Mumia flava: one gene and its partner. The protein of the gene in region 2 interacts with the protein of the main gene of each other region in a pairwise test. Links are inferred from orthologs where the notes say so. Each region holds a gene or a part of one and is shown on either strand. Other genes may lie near its edges.

The links.
Region 1: the proteins of leuS (region 2) and ligA interact in binary tests that used the Escherichia coli proteins (3 or more experiments, as listed by UniProt). The link is inferred for Mumia flava from one-to-one orthologs.

What each region holds. Positions count from the first base shown.
Region 1 is NZ_PGEZ01000002.1:850,358-860,519, forward strand. Bases 4,452-7,388 are described here. They hold ligA (NAD-dependent DNA ligase LigA), read right to left. Parts: upstream 7,030-7,388; coding sequence 4,873-7,029; downstream 4,452-4,872. Other genes in these bases: CLV56_RS18010 (hypothetical protein), read right to left, coding at 4,452-4,812; CLV56_RS18020 (class I SAM-dependent methyltransferase), read left to right, coding at 7,097-7,388. Outside these bases: Asp-tRNA(Asn)/Glu-tRNA(Gln) amidotransferase subunit GatB, read right to left, coding at 1-646; Asp-tRNA(Asn)/Glu-tRNA(Gln) amidotransferase subunit GatA, read right to left, coding at 643-2,136; Asp-tRNA(Asn)/Glu-tRNA(Gln) amidotransferase subunit GatC, read right to left, coding at 2,148-2,450; CLV56_RS18005 (Ig-like domain repeat protein), read left to right, coding at 2,628-3,671; more of CLV56_RS18010, read right to left, coding at 3,703-4,451; more of CLV56_RS18020, read left to right, coding at 7,389-7,744; CLV56_RS18025 (Ig-like domain repeat protein), read right to left, coding at 7,725-10,162. UniProt on the Escherichia coli protein: DNA ligase that catalyzes the formation of phosphodiester linkages between 5'-phosphoryl and 3'-hydroxyl groups in double-stranded DNA using NAD as a coenzyme and as the energy source for the reaction.
Region 2 is NZ_PGEZ01000002.1:613,861-624,171, reverse strand. Bases 4,685-7,770 are described here. They hold leuS (leucine--tRNA ligase), read left to right. Parts: upstream 4,685-5,024; coding sequence 5,025-7,517; downstream 7,518-7,770. Other genes in these bases: CLV56_RS16975 (hypothetical protein), read right to left, coding at 7,617-7,770; CLV56_RS16985 (hypothetical protein), read left to right, coding at 4,685-4,843. Outside these bases: CLV56_RS17005 (potassium channel family protein), read left to right, coding at 1-398; UDP-glucose 4-epimerase GalE, read right to left, coding at 444-1,421; CLV56_RS16995 (PQQ-dependent sugar dehydrogenase), read right to left, coding at 1,464-2,630; CLV56_RS16990 (sodium:solute symporter family protein), read left to right, coding at 2,830-4,551; more of CLV56_RS16985, read left to right, coding at 4,562-4,684; more of CLV56_RS16975, read right to left, coding at 7,771-8,030; CLV56_RS16970 (MerR family transcriptional regulator), read left to right, coding at 8,116-8,769; CLV56_RS16965 (DegV family protein), read left to right, coding at 8,766-9,614; CLV56_RS21270 (ComEA family DNA-binding protein), read left to right, coding at 9,679-10,311.

The DNA of each region.
Region 1 (10,162 bases), 240 kb from region 2 along the record:
CGTCGAGGGCACGGATCAGCTCCCGCAGGTGCGCGACGTACGCCTTGGCGACGGCGGGCGCGTGCTCGCCGGCACCGGTGATCGGCTTCGTGACGATCTCGATCAGCGGGATGCCGGCGCGGTTGTAGTCGACCAGCGAGTACTCGGCGCCGTGGATCCGGCCGGTGGAGCCGCCGACGTGCAGCGACTTGCCGGTGTCCTCCTCCATGTGCGCGCGCTCGATCTCCACCCGGAACGTCTTCGGGCCGTCCTCGGTGTCGACGGTGACGTCGGTCCAGCCGTCGAACGCGATCGGCTCGTCGTACTGCGACGTCTGGAAGTTCTTCGGCATGTCCGGGTAGAAGTAGTTCTTCCGGGCGAACCGCGACCACGGCGCGATCGAGCAGTTCAGGGCGAGGCCGATCCGGATCGCCGACTCCACGGCCTTCCCGTTGACCACCGGCAGCGCACCGGGCAGGCCGAGGCAGGTCGGGCAGACCTGGGTGTTCGGCTCCGCACCGAAGACCGTCGAGCAGCCGCAGAACATCTTCGACGCGGTGTTGAGCTCGACGTGGACCTCCAGGCCCATCACCGGCTCGTAGCGGGTCAGCGCCTCGTCGAACGGCACCAGCTCGGTCGGCGCCTGATCGGTTCGTGTCTGCGTCATGCCCGCACCTCCAGCTCCGGGGCCTTCGCCAGCAGCGGGCCGCCCCACTGCTCGATGAGCATCCGCTCGAGCGCCGCGCCCACGTTGTACAGCCGGTCGTCGGCCATCGCCGGTGCCAGCACCTGGAGGCCGACCGGCAGCCCGTCCTCCTCCGCGACGCCGACCGGCAGGGACAGGCCCGGGATGCCGGCGAGGTTCGCCGGGATCGTCGCGACGTCCTGCAGGTACATCGACATCGGGTCGTCCAGCTTGTCGCCCAGCTTGAACGCCGTCGTCGGGGACGTCGGCGAGACCAGCACGTCGACCTGCTCGAAGGCGGCGTCGAAGTCGCGCGCGATCAGCGTGCGGACCTTCTGTGCCGAGCCGTAGTAGGCGTCGTAGTAGCCGCTCGACAGGGCGTACGTGCCGATGATGATCCGGCGCTTCACCTCGTCGCCGAAGCCCGCCTCGCGGGTCGCGGTCATCACCTGCTCGGCGCTCGGCGCGGCCACGCCGGACGGCGCCGTACGCAGGCCGTAGCGCATCGCGTCGAAGCGGGCGAGGTTGCTGCTCGCCTCGCTCGGCAGGATCAGGTAGTACGTCGACAGGGCGTACTCGAAGCTCGGGCACGACACCTCGACGACCTCGGCCCCGGCCTTCGTCAGCAGCTCCACGGCCTCGTCGAAGCGAGCCCGGACGCCCGGCTGGTAGCCCTCACCACCGAGCTCGCGGACCACGCCGATCCGCAGCCCCGCGACGTCCGCGCGACGCGCCGCCTCCACCACCGGCGGTACGGGGCGGTCGATGCTGGTCGAGTCCATCGGGTCGTGGCCGCCGATCACGTCGTGCAGCAGCGCCGCGTCGAGGACCGAGCGGGTCACGGGACCGGCCTGGTCCAGCGAGCTCGCCAGCGCGATCAGGCCGTAGCGCGACACCCCGCCGTACGTCGGCTTGACGCCGACCGTGCCGGTCACGGCAGCGGGCTGGCGGATCGAGCCGCCGGTGTCCGTGCCGATCGCCAGCGGCGCCTCGTACGCGCCCACGGCCGCCGCGGAGCCGCCACCGGAACCACCGGGGATCCGCTCGCGGTCCCACGGGTTGCGGGTCGGACCGTACGCGGAGTGCTCGGTCGACGAGCCCATCGCGAACTCGTCCATGTTGGTCTTGCCGAGGATCGGGAGTCCGGCCGCGCGGAGCCGCTTGGTCACGGTCGCGTCGTACGGCGGGACCCAGCCCTCGAGGATCCGGGACCCGGCGGTGGTGGTCAGGCCCTCGGTCGTCACGACGTCCTTGACGGCGATCGGCACGCCCGCGAGGGGGTGCAGCGACTCGCCGGCCGCGCGGCGCTCGTCGATCGCGCGGGCCGTGGCCAGCGCAGCCTCGTCGTCGCGGGCCAGGAAGGCGTTGAGGTCGCCGTCGACCGCGTCGATGCGGTCCAGGTGCGCCTGCGTCACCTCGACCGACGACAGCTCACCCGAGGCCAGGGCCGCGGCGATGTCCGCCGCGCTCATCCGGATCACGCTCACTGCTCCTCCCCCAGGATCCGCGGGACGGCGAACCGCTGCTGCTCGACGGCCGGGGCCATCGCCAGCGCCTGCTCCGGGGTGAGTCCGCCGGTGACGACGTCGTCGCGGAAGACGTTCGAGAGCGGCACGGCGTGCGAGGTCGGCGGCACGTCGGCCGACGCGACCTCCGAGACCTGGGCGACCGAGTCGAGAATGACCTGGAGCTCGGGTGTGAGTCGGTCCAGCTCGGCGTCGGTGAGGTCGATGCGCGCCAGGTCGGCCAGCTTGGCCACGTCGGCGCGCGTGATCCCGTCGGACACGGCGTCTCCTCCGAAGGGTTGGGTGGGTACCGACCCATCCTAGGGTCTGCGGCCTGAGCGGCCGCGACCGCTCCCGACGCCCACCCGACGCCCGACGCGGCGGCTGCTGGGCGAACCTGCGGACAGCGCGTGAGGGGGCGCGGTACGTTCCGTTCACCGTTCTCTGGAGGGAGATCCATGCGTACCCGTCCCCCACGCATCCGCGCCGCCACCGCCACCGTCGTGACGGCGGCCGCCGGGCTGACCGCGGCGCTGCTCGCGACCACCCCGGCCGACGCCGCACCCGTCCCGGTCGTGCTCCCCATCAGCGGCACCACGACCCTCGCGAACCCCCTCGCCGGCGGCGCCGTGCTCACGATGCCCGAGGGCGCTCGGCTGCGCGGCGACTTCGACCTCGCCACGAGCGGGGTCACGGGGACGATGGAGATCCCCGAGATCACCGCGAAGGTCCGTGCGCTGGGTCTCCCGTGGATCGGCGACACCACGTCGACGGTCGTCCTCGAACCGATCGGCGACACCGTCGCCGTCGTCGGGGACGGTGGGATCGTCACCGCCGACACGACCTTCCGGATCGCCCTTCCCGACGTCCGCAGCGACCTGCCGCTGCTGCGCCTGATCAACCTCGGCGGCCCGACCTGCCGGACCGGCGACGTCACCGCGCGGCTGGTCAGCAGCGAGCCGTTCAGCCTGACCGACCCGATCGCGATGTCCGCCGCGTTCACGATCGGCGACCTCCACGGGTGCCCGGACGTGCTGGGCCTCCCGGCCGGCGACTGGCTGCTCAGCACCCTGCTGTCCGGCGACGGCAACCGGCTCGACCTCACGGTCGGGCCGATCTCCCCCGACCCCGACGCGCCGACACCGACCGAACCGACCCCGACGGAACCGACCCCCACCGTGCCACCGAAGCCGCCCGTCGTGAAGCCGCCGACGAAGGTCGCCTCCACCACGACGGCGACGACCACGGCCGTACGGTACGGGCGCAAGGCCAGGATCCGCGTCCGCGTGCGCTCCTCGCGGACCGCGACCGGGGTCGTACGGGTGCGCAAGGGCGCGAAGGCGCTGGGTTCGCACCGCCTGCGGTCGGGCCGCGCGACCGTCACGCTGCGGCGCAAGAGCCTGCGGGTCGGTCGCCACTGGCTGACGGTGGTCTATCCGGGCAGCGCGAAGGTCAAGGCCTCGAAGACCACGGTCGTGCTGCGGGTGAAGAAGCGCCGCTGACCGCGGCCGCCACGTCGAGGCGGTCCGCCGGTCAGCGGATCACCTCGACGGTCGCGCGCTGCGTGAAGTAGCCGCTGCCCCCGTCGTACGGGTCGGCGCCGAGTGCGTACCCGGCGAAGTCGCCGGCCTGTCCGCGCTGCGCGGACGCGAGGAAGGCGACGCCGGCGTCGTCGGTGAGACCCGCGCCCTCCAGCGTCTGCCCGACGAGCTCGTTGGCGCGCTGCTTCGTCGGCCGCGCGCCGTACTCGGGCGACGCCGACACCGTCCACGACGACCAGGAGTCCCCGACGTATCCGCTGGCCTGCAGCCGCAGACCGTCGGTGGTCTTCTCGCAGGTCGTGGTGTCGGCGGGGTCCTCGCAGGTGAACCCGGCCCGACGCAGGCTCGCGACCACCTCCGCGACCTGCGGGAGATCGGGTCCGGTGAGGCGCTCGCCCGTCGACGTGGAGATCGTGAGGTAGCCGCCGCTCCCGTAGGCGTACACGCCCTCGAGCTGCTCGCCACCGCCGAGCGCCGCTTCGAGTCCGTCACGGTCGCCGTCGAGCAGGTGGACGGCGACCGCGTCGACCACCTGCTCGCGCACCTCGGGCAGCTCCTCGGCTCCGTCGGCCCGGAATGCGACCGAGACGACCGACTCGTCGTCGTACCCGAAGGTCAGGGTCGCCCGGTCGGGGATGTCACCGGCCTTCACGTAGTAGAAGCACCGCGAGACCGAGCCCGGGACCGAGTCGTAGCAGGTCCAGTCCGGACCGGTCTCCGTCAGCGTCTGCTGGACCGCGTCCATCCCTTCGACGCTCATCGACGTCCCGGACGCCTCCTGGACCTCCGTCGTCGACGAGCTGAGGGTGAGGAGCGCCACCGAGACCAGCAGGACGACGAGGATCGCTGCGACCACCGCGGCCAGAGCGATGATCAACGCGATCCTGCCGCCGCTGAGCTTCCTCGCCGGCTGCGGGTGCGGCGGCCCGTACGGATTCTGGGCGTACGGGTGGGGCTGCTGCGGGTGCCCGTACGCCGGACCGTACGGCTGGTGACCCGGCTGGCCGTACCCGCCAGGCTGCTGGCCGTACGGCGTGGTCCACTCCGGATGCGGCTCCTGCCCGTGCGGCGGCTGGCCCTGCGGGTGGTGCGGATCCGACATCGTTCCTCCGGTGCGTCGACGGCTCGGACATTCTGTCGGAGCCCGCCGCACCCCAGCGCCTCACCCCTCGGCGTCGTCCTCGGCGTCGTCCGCAGCGTCGTCCTCCGCCGGCGACGGCCCATCGCGGAGCAGGTCCACGAACCCCTGCTCGTCGAGGACCGGGACGCCCAGCTCCTCGGCCTTCGCGGCCTTCGAACCCGCCGCCTCACCGACCACGACGAAGCTCGTCTTCTTCGACACCGATCCCGCTGCCTTGCCGCCGCGGGCCAGGACCGCCTCCTTGGCCTCGTCGCGGGTGAATCCCGTGAGCGAGCCGGTCACGACGATCGTGAGACCCTCCAGCGTCCGCTCGATCGACGCGTCCCGCTCGTCGGCGGTCCGCACCCCGGCGGCGCGCCACTGCTCGACGATCTCGCGGTGCCAGTCGACGCCGAACCACTCCACCACCGACTCCGCGATCGTCGGGCCGACCCCGTCGACCGCCGCCAGCGTCTCGGTGTCGGCCTCGGCGATCGCGTCGAGGCTCCCCAGCTCGGCGGCGAGCGCCCGCGCGGCGGTCGGGCCGACGTGCCGGATCGACAGCGCCACCAGGACGCGCCACAGCGGCTGCGCCTTGACCTTCGCGAGGTTGTCGAGCATGCGACGACCGTTCGCGGACAGCACCCGCGGACCCGCACCGGCCTCCTGCTCCGCCTTCTTCGACGCTCGCGTGAACAGCGGCACCTCGAGCAGGTCGGACTCTCCGAGCGCGAACAGCCCACCCTCGTCGGTCAGGACCCCGGCATCGAGCAGCGCCGTCGCCGCCTCGTACCCCAGCACCTCGATGTCCATCGCCCCGCGGCTGCCCACGTGGTACAGCCGCTCGCGCAGCTGCGCGGGGCAGGACCGGGTGTTGGGGCAGCGGATGTCGGCGTCGCCCTCCTTCGACGGCGCCAGCGTCGTGCCGCACGCGGGGCACTCGGTCGGCATCACGAACGCCGTCTCCGACCCGTCCCGCAACGGCACCACCGGCCCGACGATCTCCGGGATCACGTCGCCGGCCTTGCGCAGCACGACCGTGTCGCCGATCAGCACACCCTTGCGCTCGACCTCCGACGCGTTGTGCAGCGTCGCCATCTCCACGGTGGACCCCGACACGAGCACCGGCTCCATCACGCCGTACGGGGTGACCCGGCCTGTGCGCCCGACGTTGACCCGGATGTCGAGGAGCGTGGTGTTGACCTCCTCGGGCGGATACTTGTACGCGATCGCCCAGCGCGGCGCCCGCGACGTCGAGCCCAGCGCACGCTGCACCGCGAACCGGTCGACCTTGATCACGATCCCGTCGATCTCGTGCTCGACGTCGTGACGGTGCTCGCCGTAGTAGCCGATGAACTCCTCGACGTCGGCCAGCGTCGGCAGCACCTTCACCCGGTCGCTGGTCGGCAGGCCCCACGACGCCAGCGCGGCGTACGCCTCCGACTGCCGCTGCGGCTCGAACCCGTCGCGGTCGCCGATCCCGTGGCAGACCATCCGCAGCGGCCGGGTCGCGGTCACCGCCGGATCCTTCTGGCGCAGCGAGCCGGCAGCGGCGTTGCGGGGATTGGACAGCGGGGTGTTGCCGGCCTCGGCCCACGCCTGGTTGAACGTCTCGAACGCAGCAGTCGGGAAGTAGATCTCACCGCGCACCTCGACCAGCGCAGGGACCGCGTGGTCGCCGTCGCCACGCAGCCGGTGCGGGATCCCCTCGATCGTGCGGACGTTGGCGGTCACGTCCTCGCCGATCGTGCCGTCACCGCGCGTCGCGGCGCGGACGAGCCGGCCCCGCTCGTACGTCAGGTTGATCGCCAGACCGTCGACCTTGAGCTCGACCAGCAGCTCCGGGTCCTCGTCGGCCTCCTTGTGGACCCGTGCGCCCCAGGTCTGCAGCTCCTCGAACGAGAAGCAGTTGTCGAGGCTCTCCATCCGCCGGCGGTGGCGGACCGGCGCGAACGCCTCGCTCGCCACGCCACCGACCGTCTGCGTCGGCGAGTCGGGGGTCCGCAGCTGGGGCCACGCGTCCTCCAGCTCCTCGAGCTCGACCATCTGCCGGTCGTACGCGGCGTCCGAGATCGTCGGGGCGTCCTCGACGTAGTAGCGCGTCCGGGCGTGCTCGATCTCCTCGGTCAGCTCGGCGTGCCGCTTGCGGGCCGCCGCCTCGTCGGGTGGGCTCTCGATGCGTTCGTCAGCACTGGACACGGGCGACAATCTACCCGTGCGCACCGACAGCGAGGTGGCACGATCGGATGCAGGGAGGTGCGTCGCCGTGGGCTGGTACAGCGACCACGTGCTCCCCCGCTGGGTCGACCGGGCGTGCGGGATGGAGCAGGCCGACCCCTACCGCGCGCGGGTCTGCGCGGGGCTGTCGGGCGACGTCGTGGAGATCGGGTTCGGCAGCGGCCACAACACCCGTTTCTATCCGCCGGCGGTCCGGTCCGTGGCGGCCGTGGAGCCTTCCGACGCCGCGTGGCGGATCGCCGAGGAGCGGATCGTACGGGCGCACGTCCCCGTCGTGCGGTCGGGCCTCGACGGCCAGGCGCTCACGCTCGACGACGACAGCGTCGACGCCGCCCTCAGCACCTGGACGATGTGCACGATCCCCGACCTCGACGCTGCGCTCGCCGAGCTGCGGCGGGTGCTCCGGCCGGGCGGCACGCTGCACTTCCTCGAGCACGGCCTGGCGCCGGACGAGTCCGTACGACGCTGGCAACGACGCCTGGCCCCGCTCCACCAGCGCATCGCCGGCGGGTGCCATCTCACCCGGCGGATCGTCGCCGCGATCGAGCGCGCCGGGTTCGAGGTCCGCGAGGTCGACGTCTTCTACGAGGACGGCGCGCCGAAGGTGCTCGGCGCCGACGCGCTCGGCCTCGCCGTCAACCCTGCCGACCCGCCGCTCAGCGCACCCGGACCTTGATCCACTTCGAGCGGTACGGCCGCTGGTAGCCGGCCGGGTCGACCTTCACCCGGATCCGCTTCTTGCCCTGCCAGGAGACCGGGATCCGAATCTTGCGGTGCCCGTCGTGCCGCGCCCGCAGCCGCTTCGACTTCAGCACCCGACCGGACTTCGTCACCACCTGGATGCGACCACGCACCGCGTCGTGCCCGGCCGCCTTGACGCGCATCCGCAGCACGAGCCGGTCGGAGCGGCTGATCGTCCGGTCGTCGAGCCTGCGCCGCACCTGGAGCACGGCCGGCTTGACCGCGAACGTGCGGGTCACGGGCGTGGCCCACCGCAGGCTCGCCGACCCGTGGTACTGGACGGTCACGGTCCGTCGGCGGACGTCGTTGCGGGTGAGCCACACGGTCGCGACGCCGTCGCGCATGCTCCCCCGTCCGACGACGCGACCGCGATCGCGCACCACCACCGGGCCGTCCGGTCGCTGGTGCTCGGCCGACGCGGTCACCCTCAGCACGGGCCGCGCCTTCCATCGCGGCACCCGGACGTGTGCGACCGACGTGATCCGGCTCGGCGCCTTCGCGACCGTCAACGTGCCCGGTGTCGCATCCTTCGAGCCCGCGATCGACGGGTGCCCGTCGTAGCGTGCGACGAGTCGGTGGGTCCCGCCTGCGAGCTCGCGGCTCAGTCGCACCGTCGCCGTCGCTCGTTTGGTCGACGGGACTCGCGTGAGCGTCGCCCGACCGACCCGCGTGCCTCCCGACCAGACCGAGGCGGTGCCGCGCGGGTAGACGTCGTCGCCCGCGACGACGACGGAGGCGCGGACGAGGTCGCCCGAGGTGATCGCGGTCTTGTCGTACGTCGCCGTGGTGGTCGTCGGTGCCTTGCGGACCGTGATGCCGAACGAGGTGGAGCGGGCCCACGCGACCAGGCCGTTGCCGCTGTACAGCACCCGCAGCGGTCGGGTCCCGGCCGGCAGCAGCTTCAGCAGCTTGACCCGCGCCTTCCCGCTCGACAGCGACACGGGGCCGCCCACGATCGTGTCGGAGTCGACATCGAGGATCTCGACCGTGCCGGTCGGCACCGTGCCCGGCGCGGTCACGGTGACGTCCACGTCGACGCGGTTCCCGCCGACCTGGTAGTTCTTCGGCGACGCGGCGGCGCGGATCGTCGGCTTCAGGCCGTTGTTCGCCATCCTGGAGCGGACGCGCGAGCGGATCCCGGGCAGCCGCTTGTAGAGCGTGGAGCCCGGGCAGGCCGTCTGACCGACGTCACGGTGGCCCACGACCTTGGGCTTCGAGACCCGCTTCCCGGTGTTCGTCGTATAGGTCCAGGTGCCGTTCGGGTTGACCCGGTTGAGCGAGAACTTCCAGGCGATCACGCGCGACACCGTGCGTGCGACCGCCTTCGAGGCCTTCATCGGGCCGAAGTCGCCGATCACCGAGATCCCGAACGTCGTCGAGTTGTTGTTCAAGGCGTGGGCGCCCACGACGTTGCGGCTCAGGCCGCCCCAACGGCCCTCCCAGGCGCGGCCCCACTTGTCGACCAGCACGTTGTAGCCGATGTCGCGCCAGCCGCGCACCTTCACGTGGTAGCTGTAGAACGACCGGATGAGGGCGGGGACCTCGTCCTTGCTGTACGAGGTCGGGCCCGCGGTGTGGTGCACGACCGCACCGCGCACCGACCCGTAGTCCGGACTGGACTTCTCGCGGATCCGCTCGTTCGCGCCCCAGGCGGCGCGGCTGCGGATCGTCGGCATGGGGACCCCGCCGGCGGCTGCCATCGGCTCGAGGTCCGTTCCGTCGACCTCGGGTTCGGGCGCCGGAGCCCGCTGCTCCTCGCCCGTGTCGCCGTCGTCACCGGTGGAGGTGCCGTCACCGAGCCCGACGACGTCGACCTGCACGTCCTCGGGGATCTGCCCGTCGGAGGTCGCGAGCACGACCTGGACCGCGTCGGAGTCGTCGACGAGCAGCGGGTCCGTGCCGGCCCGGGCGTTGCGGGCCTCCTCGGAGCCCGGATCGGGCCCGTCGACGGACTCGTGCAGCTGGTACCAGGCGGTCCAGCCGTCGTCGCCGCGGGTCCGGACGTACGCGACGACCTCGCCGCCGCTCGTACCCTGCTCCCACGTCACCCCGGCGAGACGGAAGTCCTCGGTCGGCACGACCGGGCTGTCGACGACCTTCTCCAGGTCGTGACCGTCGTCCTCGGGCGTGCTCCCGTCCGCCGCGACCGCATCCTCGAGACGCGGATCGTCCGCGACGTCGCCGCCGGAGGAGCCTCCGGTCGCGTACGCCGCCAGGGCGTACGCGTGCGGCTCGGGGACCTCACCGACCGGGGGTGTCGCCGGACCGGCCACCTGCGTCCAGGTCATCACCGGCACGGTGAGCAGGCCGGCCACCACCGTGGGCGCGACCACCAGGGCCGAGGCCCTCCGCT
Region 2 (10,311 bases):
CGCTCAACGAGCTCGGGATCCGGGAGGTCTGGGCGAAGGCGATCAACAAGAAGCACGGCAAGATCCTCGAGCGCGTCGGCGCCCGCCACGTCGTCTACCCCGAGTCGGCGATGGGCGAGCGCGTCGCGCACATGGTCACCGGCGCGATGATCGACTACATCGAGTTCGACGACGGGTTCGCGATCGCGCGGACGGCCGCGCCGGAGGAGGCCGTCGGCCGTACGCTCGCGGAGTCGGCGCTGCGCACCGGGCACGGCATCACGGTCGTCGGCGTGAAGCGTCCGGGCGCGGACTTCACCTACGCCCGTCCCGAGACGTTCGTCGGCGAGTTCGACGAGCTGATCGTGTCGGGTCCGACGAAGAAGGTCGAGCGCTTCGCCGGTCTCGCCCGCACGTGAACCGTCGCGGCTCACGGGGCGCCGACGTGCGTTGGTGACCCGCGGTCAGGGCGTGGGGGAGTCGACCGCGCGCATCCAGGCGTCCCAGGCCGACCGGACCATGTCGGTCAGGTCGTGGCGCATCCGCCACTCGAGGTCGCGCGCCGCGAGGTCGCCCGACGCGACGATCCGTGCCGGGTCGCCGGCACGCCGGGTCCCGATGGTCGGCGTGAAGTCGATGCCGGTCACGGCGGCCATCGTCGACATGATCTCCCGCACCGAGGCGCCCTCGCCGCTGCCGAGGTTGTAGACGTCCTCCAGGTGGCCGCCCGCGGCGAAGGTCCGCGCCGCCACGACGTGGGAGTGTGCGAGGTCGGCGACGTGAACGTAGTCGCGCAGGGGCGTGCCGTCCGGCGTCGCGTAGTCGTCGCCGTTGATCTGCGGCACCCCGCCGTCGGTGAGCGTCTTGAACACCTTCGGGAACAGGTTGTGCGGGCTCGTGTCGTACAGCTCGGGGGTGCCGGAGCCGACCACGTTGAAGTAGCGCAGCGACGTCTGCCGCAGGCCGGTCGCGCGGGACTGCGCCCGCAGGACCCACTCGTCGACGAGCTTCGACTCGCCGTACGGCGACTCGGGTGCCGTGGGAGTCGCCTCCGTCACCAGGTCACCGTCGGGCGTCCCGTACACGGCCGCCGAGGAGGAGAACACGACCGAGTCCACGCCGGCGTCGGCCATCGCCGCGAGGAGGTGCACGGTGCCGGTGACGTTCTGCTCGTAGGTGTGCAGCGGGCGCTGGACCGACACCCCGGCGTACTTGAACCCCGCGACGTGCACGACGCCCCGGACCTGGTGCTCGCGCAGCGTCGCGCGCACGACGTCGGTGTCGGTCACGTTCGCGTGCACGAACGGGACGTCCGGGGGCACGAACTCCCGGTGGCCGGACTCCAGCGAGTCGAGGACGACGACGTCGATCCCGGCCTGCGCGAAGGCCCGGACCACGTGCGAACCGATGTAACCGGCGCCGCCGGTGACCATCCACGTCATGGCGCCGATCCTACGGGTCGTGCCGGGCGTTCGGGGAGGCGCTCAGCCGATGCGTACGCGCACGATCCGGTCGTCGCCGTCGCGCGGGTCGCCGCGCCCGTCGGTGTTGCTCGTCGCGACCCACAGCAGCCCGTCCGGCGCGAGCGCGACCGCACGGATCCGGCCGAGGTCCTCGCCCCCGAGCCGGCGGCGTGGCTCCCGCGCGCGGCGCCCGGCCAGCGGGACCGCCCACACGCACTGGCCGCGCAGCGCCCCGAGGTACGCGGTGGAGTGGGCGACCGCGAGCCCGGCCGGTGAGGCGGCGTCCGTCGGCCACCAGGCCTGCGGCCCGGTGATGCCGCCGGCATCGGTCGGACCCTCGGTGCGCGGCCACCCGTAGTCCTGGCCGGCCTCGATGAGGTTGAGCTCGTCGTACGCGTCGTTGCCGAACTCGCTGGCCCACAGCCGTCCGGCGCCGTCGAACGCGAGTCCTTCGACGTTGCGGTGGCCGGAGCTGAAGACCTGGTTGTCGTACGGGTTGCCGGGTGCGGGCGAGCCGTCGAGGCGCATCCGCAGCACCTTGCCGCCGAGCGAGTCGACGTCCGGTGCGTTCGAGCCGTCGCCGGCGTCGCCCGTGCTGGCGTACAGCAGCCCGTCGGGGCCGATCGCGAGCGCGCCCCCGTTGTGGATCGTGGCGCGAGGGATCCCGTCGAGCACCACGCGGGGTCGACCGAGCGCGCGACCGTTCCAGCTCATCCGCACGATCCGGTTGTCGTCGTCGGTCGAGTGGTACGCGTACAGCCCGCGACCGTCGGGGCTCAGGGCGAGCCCGAGCAGCCCGCCCTCACCCGTGCCGGGAGCGGCTGCAGCCTCGGCCACCTCCGTGACCGTACGGACGGAGCCGGCGGCGCCGACGCGTACGATCCGGCCGGTGTCGCGCTCGGAGACCAGGGCGCCGCCGCCGGGCAGGAACGCGATGCCCCATGGGACCGTCAGCCCCTCTGCCACGGTCCCGACGACGCGCAGCCGGGTGGGCTCCGCAGGCGCGGTCGGCGACGGCTCGGTGGTCGCGTCGCCCGTGGTCGCGTCGCTCGTCGGGTCGTCGGACGGACCCTCGGTCGTCGTCGGGTCGGTCGGCCCGACCTCCGGTGAGGACCCGTCGCACCCGACGAGCACTCCGGCGCCGGCGACCGCGGCGGTGGCGAGCAGGCGGCGGCGCGTCCACGACATGCCGCCAGTATGGTCGCCCGGCCAAGGCACCGCGAGAGGTCCGCGACCAGCCTCGCAGCCGGTGTCGCGGCACCGGCCGGGACACCGGTCGCGACACGCGTCGCGTCACCGAGCGACGTGGGTCGCTCGGGAGTAGGGTGCGGTTCGGACGACCCGCCCGAGGGGGCCGACAGCCGGTGGAGGGGGACGGATGAACGCGATGCACCTGGACAGCGTGCTCCTGGCGCAGGAGGAGCTCCGCCTCGATGCGGACTTCTCGGACTACCTGATCATCGCGATCTACTTCGGGTTCGTGCTCGGCATCGGCTGGTTCGCCAAGCGGCAGGTCTCCTCGAGCATCGACTTCTTCCTGTCGGGCCGCTCCCTGCCGGCGTGGGTGACCGGCCTCGCCTTCATCTCGGCCAACCTCGGCGCCGTCGAGATCATGGGCATGTCGGCCAACGGCGCGCAGTACGGCCTGCCGACGATGCACTACTTCTGGATCGGCGCCGTCCCGGCGATGCTGTTCCTCGGTGTCGTGATGATGCCGTTCTACTACGGCTCGAAGGTCCGCAGCGTCCCGGAGTTCATGCGGATGCGCTTCGGCACCGGTGCGCACCTGGTCAACGCGCTGAGCTTCGCGATCGCGCAGCTGCTGATCGCCGGCGTCAACCTCTTCCTGCTCGCGTCGATCGTCGAGGCGATCCTGGGCTGGCCGCTGTGGGTCTCGCTGATCGCCGCGGCCGCCGTCGTCCTGACGTACACGACGCTCGGCGGACTGTCGGCGGCGATCTACAACGAGGTGCTCCAGTTCTTCGTGATCGTGGCCGCGCTGCTCCCGCTGACGCTCGTCGCGCTGCACAAGGTCGGCGGCATCGACGGCCTGGTCGACAAGCTTCAGGCCGAGCCCGACGGCGACGCGATGCTCTCCAGCTGGCCGGGCACGAACCTCACCGGGATCGAGGACCCGTTCTGGTCGGTGGTCGGGATCGTGTTCGGCCTCGGTTTCGTGCTGTCGTTCGGCTACTGGACGACGAACTTCGTCGAGGTGCAGCGCGCGATGGCGTCGAAGTCGATGTCGGCCGCGCGCAACGCGCCGATCATCGGGTCTTTCCCGAAGATGTTCGTGCCGTTCATCGTGGTCGTGCCCGGCATGATCGCCGCGGTGCTGGTCACCGAGATCATCCAGCTGCGCAACGGCGAGCTCCCGCCCGACTCCGACGTGACGTACAACGACGCGATCCTGCTGCTGATGCGCGACCTGCTGCCCAACGGCATGCTCGGCGTCGCCATCGCCGGTCTGCTCGCGTCGTTCATGGCGGGGATGGCGGCCAACATCTCGGCGTTCAACACCGTCTTCAGCGTCGACCTGTGGGAGCAGTACGCCGTCAAGGACAAGCCGGACGACTACTACACCCGGGTCGGCCGCTGGGCCACGGTCGCGGCGACGCTGGTCGCGATCTTCACGGCGCTGATCGCGTCGGGCTACGGCAACCTGATGGACTACCTGCAGACGTTGTTCGGGTTCTTCAACGCGCCGCTGTTCGCCACGTTCATCCTCGGTATGTTCTGGAAGAGGATGTCGGCGACGGCCGGCTGGGTGGGCCTGGTCAGCGGGACCGGTGCCGCGATCTTCGTGGCCATCCTGAGCGAGGACGCGCTGGGCGGGCTGAGCCAGGGCGTGATCGGGCTGAGCGGCCAGGGCGCGAGCTTCGTCGCGGCGAGCGCGGCGTTCGTCGTCGACATCGTGGTGAGTGTGGTGGTGACCTACATGAGCAAGCCGAAGCCGGAGGAGTCGCTGGTCGGCTTCGTGTACTCGCTGACGCCGAAGGAGAACCTGCGCGACCCGCTCGCGCCGACGCTCCCGTGGTACCAGCAGCCGCTCAAGCTGGCGACGATCTCGCTGATCATGGTGATCGCGCTCAACATCATCTTCAGGTGAGGGGGACGACGTGGCGACAGGCGACCAGCCGACGACCGAGAAGCACACCGCGGGTGCGTTCGACATCCGGCGGATCATCGGGCTGCTGCTCGGGATCTACGGGGTGATCCTCACGGTGATCGGACTCTTCTTCGTCTCCGACACGGAGCTCGACAAGTCCGACGGCTTCAACATCAACCTGGTGATCGGGATCGCCCTGATCGTGGTGTCGGCGTTCTTCTTCGTGTGGGCGCGGCTGCGTCCGATCGTGGTGGAGGATGCGCCCGCCGAGGCGCACGACGACACGCCGTGACGCCGCCCGGGCTGCGCGGGCTACGATGAGAGACGTGCGCGCGCTGATGCTGCTTCTCGACGTGCCGCGCTGAGGGTCGACGACAGCTCGACCGGTCAGTGCGGCCGCCCCTCCCTGCGAGGGGCTTTTTCATGCAGCAGCGAGCGTGCACGACTCCCAGAGGCACGTGGAGGAGACGAGAGTGAGCACCCAGCACGGTGAGGCGGCGTCGTACGACGTCCGCGCGGTCCAGGACCGGTGGCGCGCGGTCTGGGACGACCTGCGGCCGTTCGACGCCGACGGTACGGACCAGAGCCGGGAGCGGCGGTACGCCCTCACGATGTTCCCGTACCCCTCCGGCGACCTCCACATGGGCCACGGCGAGGTCTTCGCGCTCCACGACATGCTGGCGCGCTACTGGCGGCTGCGCGGGTACGACGTCCTGAACCCGATCGGCTGGGACTCGTTCGGCCTGCCGGCGGAGAACGCCGCGATCAAGCGCGACGAGAACCCGGCGACCTTCACCTACGACAACATCGAGACCCAGGCGGAGTCGATCCGGCGCTACGGCCTGAGCTTCGACTGGACCCGCCGTCTGCACACCTCGGACCCGGAGTACTACCGGTGGACGCAGTGGCTGTTCCTGCGGTTCTTCGAGCGGGGCCTGGCCTACCGCAAGGCGTCGTTCGTCAACTGGTGCCCGAACGACCAGACCGTGCTGGCCAACGAGCAGGTCGTCCAGGGCCTGTGCGAGCGCTGCGGTGCGGTGGTCACCAAGCGCGAGCTGACGCAGTGGTACTTCAAGATCACGGACTACGCCCAACGGCTGCTCGACGACATGGAGCAGCTCGAGGGGAAGTGGCCCGAGCGCGTCCTGACGATGCAGCGCAACTGGATCGGGCGCTCCGAGGGAGCGTGGGTCGACTTCGCGATCAGCGCCGAGGACGGTGTGAAGCGCGACGAGCCCGTGCGGGTGTTCACCACCCGTCCGGACACGCTGTACGGCGCGACGTTCATGGTGGTGGCGCCGGACGCGAAGCTCGCTGCAGAGCTGGTCGCCGACGACCACCGCGCGCAGTTCGAGGCCTACCTCGAGCGCACCAAGCAGGCCACCGAGATCGAGCGGCAGTCCACCGAGCGCCCGAAGACCGGCGTCCCGCTGGGCGTGCACGCCGTCAACCCGGTGACCGGCGAGAAGATGCCGGTCTGGGCCGCCGACTACGTGCTGGCCGACTACGGCACGGGTGCCGTCATGGCCGTGCCCGCGCACGACCAGCGCGACCTCGACTTCGCCCGGACGTACGACCTGCCGGTCCGCGCCGTGATCGACGTCGAGGGCGCCGAGGACCCGGCCGTCTCCGGGATCGCGACCCCGGGCGACGGTGCGTACGTCAGCTCGCCGGCGCTCGAGGGCATCGAGACCAAGGCCGACGGGATCGCGACGATCATCGCGCGGCTCGAGGCCGACGGTGCGGGGGAGGGGACGATCAACTTCCGGCTGCGCGACTGGCTGCTGAGCCGCCAGCGCTACTGGGGTTGCCCGATCCCGATCGTGCACTGCCCGGACTGCGGCGAGGTCGCGGTCCCGGACGACCAGCTGCCGGTGGAGCTGCCGTACCTGACCGGCTCCGACCTGGCCCCGAAGGGCACGTCGCCGCTGGCGGCCGCGACCGACTGGGTCTCGACCGCCTGCCCGCAGTGCGGCGGGCCGGCCCAGCGTGACACCGACACGATGGACACGTTCGTCGACTCGTCGTGGTACTACCTGCGCTACTGCTCTCCGCAGAGCACCGACGGCCCGTTCGACCCGGCCGAGGCCCGGCGCTGGATGCCGGTCGACCAGTACGTCGGTGGCGTCGAGCACGCGATCCTGCACCTGCTCTACAGCCGGTTCTTCACCAAGGTGCTGCACGACATGGGCATGGTCGACTTCGTCGAGCCGTTCACCTCGCTGATGAACCAGGGCCAGGTCATCAACGAGGGCAAGGCGATGAGCAAGTCCCTCGGCAACGGGGTCGACCTGGGTGAGCAGCTGGAGGAGTTCGGCGTCGACGCGGTGCGGCTGACGATCGTGTTCGCGAGCCCGCCGGAGGACGACATCGACTGGGCCGACGTGTCGCCGTCGGGGTCCTCGAAGTTCCTCCAGCGGGCCTGGCGGGTCGCGCACGAGGTCTCCAGCGAGCCGGGTGCCGATCCGGCCGACGGGGACCAGGCGCTGCGTCGGACCACCCACCGCACCGTGCACGACTGCGAGCAGCTGTACGAGTCCCGGCGGTTCAACGTCGTCGTGGCGCGCCTGATGGAGCTGGTGAACGCGACCCGCAAGGCAATCGACGCCGGCCCCGGCGCGGCCGACCCGGCGGTGCGTGAGGCGGCCGAGGTGATCTCCGTGCTGCTGTCGACGATCGCGCCGTACGTCGCCGAGGAGATGTGGTCCGAGCTGGGGCACGCTCCCTCGGTCTCGCAGCAGCCGTGGCCGACGGTCGACGAGGCGCTGCTGGTCGAGGACACGGTGACGTGCGTCGTCCAGGTCAAGGGCAAGGTCCGCGGCAAGGTCGAGGTCCCGCCGTCGATCTCCGACGAGGACCTGCAGGCGATCGCCCTGGCCGAGCCGAACGTCGCTCGGCACCTCGAGGGTGCCGAGATCCGCAAGGTGATCGTCCGTGCACCGAAGCTCGTCAACGTCGTGATCTGAGGGGTCTCGATCGGGCTCGTTCCTCGCCCGCCTCGACCAGCGGTGCCAGGACCGTCGGTCGAGGCGCGAGCGCAGCGAGTGATCGAGACCCCGTGCCCGCTACCCGTTCGCACCCGTCACGACCAGGCTGACGCCCGTCGACACGAGCCCGGCGGCGAGCAGGACCGCGCCTGCCCACAGCAGGGCGACGAGGCGGCCGGGTCGCTCGGGGTCGGTGCCGAGCACGGACAGGAAGAACCCGGCCGGCATCACGATCGCGGCGACCAGCACGCCGACCGGTCCGAGCCAACCCCACGGGTCGGCCACCTCGGCTGCCGAGGTCAGCAGCAGCGTGACCAGCCCGAGGATCACGAGCACGCCCGCGTGCGCGTGCCCGGCGCGGAAGAAGGACCGCTGGAGGTCGTTGACCGGCTGATGCCCGGTGACGACGCGGAGCACGAACATGCCTCCGGTCTCGATCGTGACGACCGTGAGGACGACGACGCCCGCGGTGATGGTGGTGGCGGCATCCATGAGGACTCCTTTTGGGTAGTGGAACTATCCAATATTAGAGAGTGTTACTCTCCAATGTGTCAACCAGGATTTCCAGGGGGTGCCGATGAAGATCTCCGCGCTGGCACACGAGGCCGGTCTGCCGGTGGCGACGGTCAAGTACTACCTGCGCGAGGGTCTGCTCCCCGCGGGTGAGGCGACCAGTGCCACGCAGGCGCGCTACGACGACCGGCACCTGCATCGTCTGCGGGTGATCCGCGCACTCGTCGAGGTCGCAGGGCTGCCACTGGCACGGGCGAAGCAGGTGCTCGCCGCGGTCGACGAGCCCGGCCCGGACCCGTACGCCGCGGTGGCGCGGGCCGTCGAAGCCCTTCCGCCGTACGCGGAGCCGGCCGACCCGGCGTGCCCTCGTGCGACCGCGCTGCTGGAGCAGCACGGCCTCGACGTCGGGGTCGGCAGCACGGCGCTGACCCAGCTGGAGGTCGCGCTCCGCGGGCTGGAGGCAGCAGGACGTCCGCTCGATCCCGAGGCGGCAGGACGCTACCTGGCCGACATCCGTTCGATGGCCGAGCGCGAGGTGGCGTCGGTCGGCCGCGATCCGGGGGCGTCGTTGCCGGGCGTGGTCGAGGACGTCGTCCTCGGGACCACGCTGATCGAGCCCGTGATCCTCGCGATGCGGCGCGTCATGCACCAGGCCCTGTACCGCGAGCGGACCGAGAGGTCCCGCCCCGGCCACGAGGCCGATACTCTCAGCCCATGACCTTCGCGATCGTGACCGACTCGACGGCCTCGCTGCCGGCCGATCTGGTCCGGAGGTACGACCTCACCGTGGTGCCGCTCGAGGTCGTCGTCGGCGACCGGGTCTTCGTCGAGGGCGAGGACATCACCGCTGACGAGGTCGCCCAGGCCCTGCGCTCCGGCGCGACCGTCAGCACCTCACGCCCCTCGCCGGAGGCGCTCGCACGGTGCTACGAGACGCTCGCAGCACAGGGAGCCGAGGCGATCGTGTCGGTGCACCTGAGCTCGGCGGTCTCGGCGACGTTCGAGTCGGCCCAGATCGCCGCCCAGGACGCCCCGGTCCCGGTGCTGTGCGTGGACACGCTGGAGGTCGGGATGGCCTCGGGGTACGCGGCGGTCGCTGCCGCGCGTGCACGCGAGGCCGGCGCGAGCGCGGAGGACGCGGCGAAGGCCGCGACCGAGTGCGCCGAGCGCGCGACCACGCTGTTCTACGTCGCGACGCTCGAGCACCTGCGCCGTGGTGGCCGGATCGGAGCGGCCTCGGCCCTCGTCGGGTCGGCGCTCGCGGTCAAGCCGCTGCTGTCGGTCCGGGAGGGGCAGGTGCGGCCGGTGGAGAAGGTCCGGACCGCGAGCCGCGCCATCGCCCGTCTGGAGGAGCTCGCCCTCCAGGCGGCGACGCTGCAGGCGGACGGGGTGGCCGTCGCGGTCCAGCATCTCGACGCTCCCGAGGCCGCACAGGCGCTCGCCGACCGGCTTGCGGAGCAGCTCGGCCTGGACTCCGTGCCGGTCGTCGAGGTCAGCGCGGTCGTCGGGGCGCACGTGGGGCCGGGTCTCCTTGCCGTCACCGTCGCCCCCGTGTCGCGCTGAGGGTTCTCCACAGGCGAAGCCGAGGCGGCCCACGGCGAGGTCCAGGGCTCGTAGCGTGGCGCCGGTGGAGCGACGTTCATCCGACCGAGGTGCCGAGGCGGCTCGGCGACGCCTCGAGCTGCTGGCCCGCGAGCTGGCCGGCTCCGACGCGACCTGGACCGGTTTCGAGCCCGACGACGAGCCCGACGACGAGCCCGACCGCCTCGACCCCCACGACGGTGTCCCGTCCGGGCGTGCGGCCCGCGCGGCCTCGTACGCCCACGATCGGGCTGGGGCTGGGGCTGGGCGGTCCGAGCGCCGCGGCTCAGCCGTGGCGAGCCTGCTCGGTGCCGGCGTCGAGGTCCGCCACCTGGTCGCCGTCGCGATCGTGCTGGCGGTCCTCGCCGGTGGGATCGGGATGTGGGTGGCGTCGGCCCGACCGCAGGAGGTGCCGCCGAGCGACTCCTACGCCGTGCTCGACGACCACGCCGTCGACGGCCCGTCATCCCCGGCCGCCTCCGCCGCTGCGGTCGCGGGCACGGCCCCGGCGGCCGGGGGCGCCGCGGACGCCGCGACCGTGGTCGTCGACGTCACCGGCAAGGTCCGTCGACCCCAGGTCGTCTCCCTGCCGACGGGCTCGCGGGTGATGGACGCCGTCGAGGCGGCCGGTGGTGCGCGCCGCGGGGCCGACCTGTCCTCCCTGAACCTGGCGCGGGTG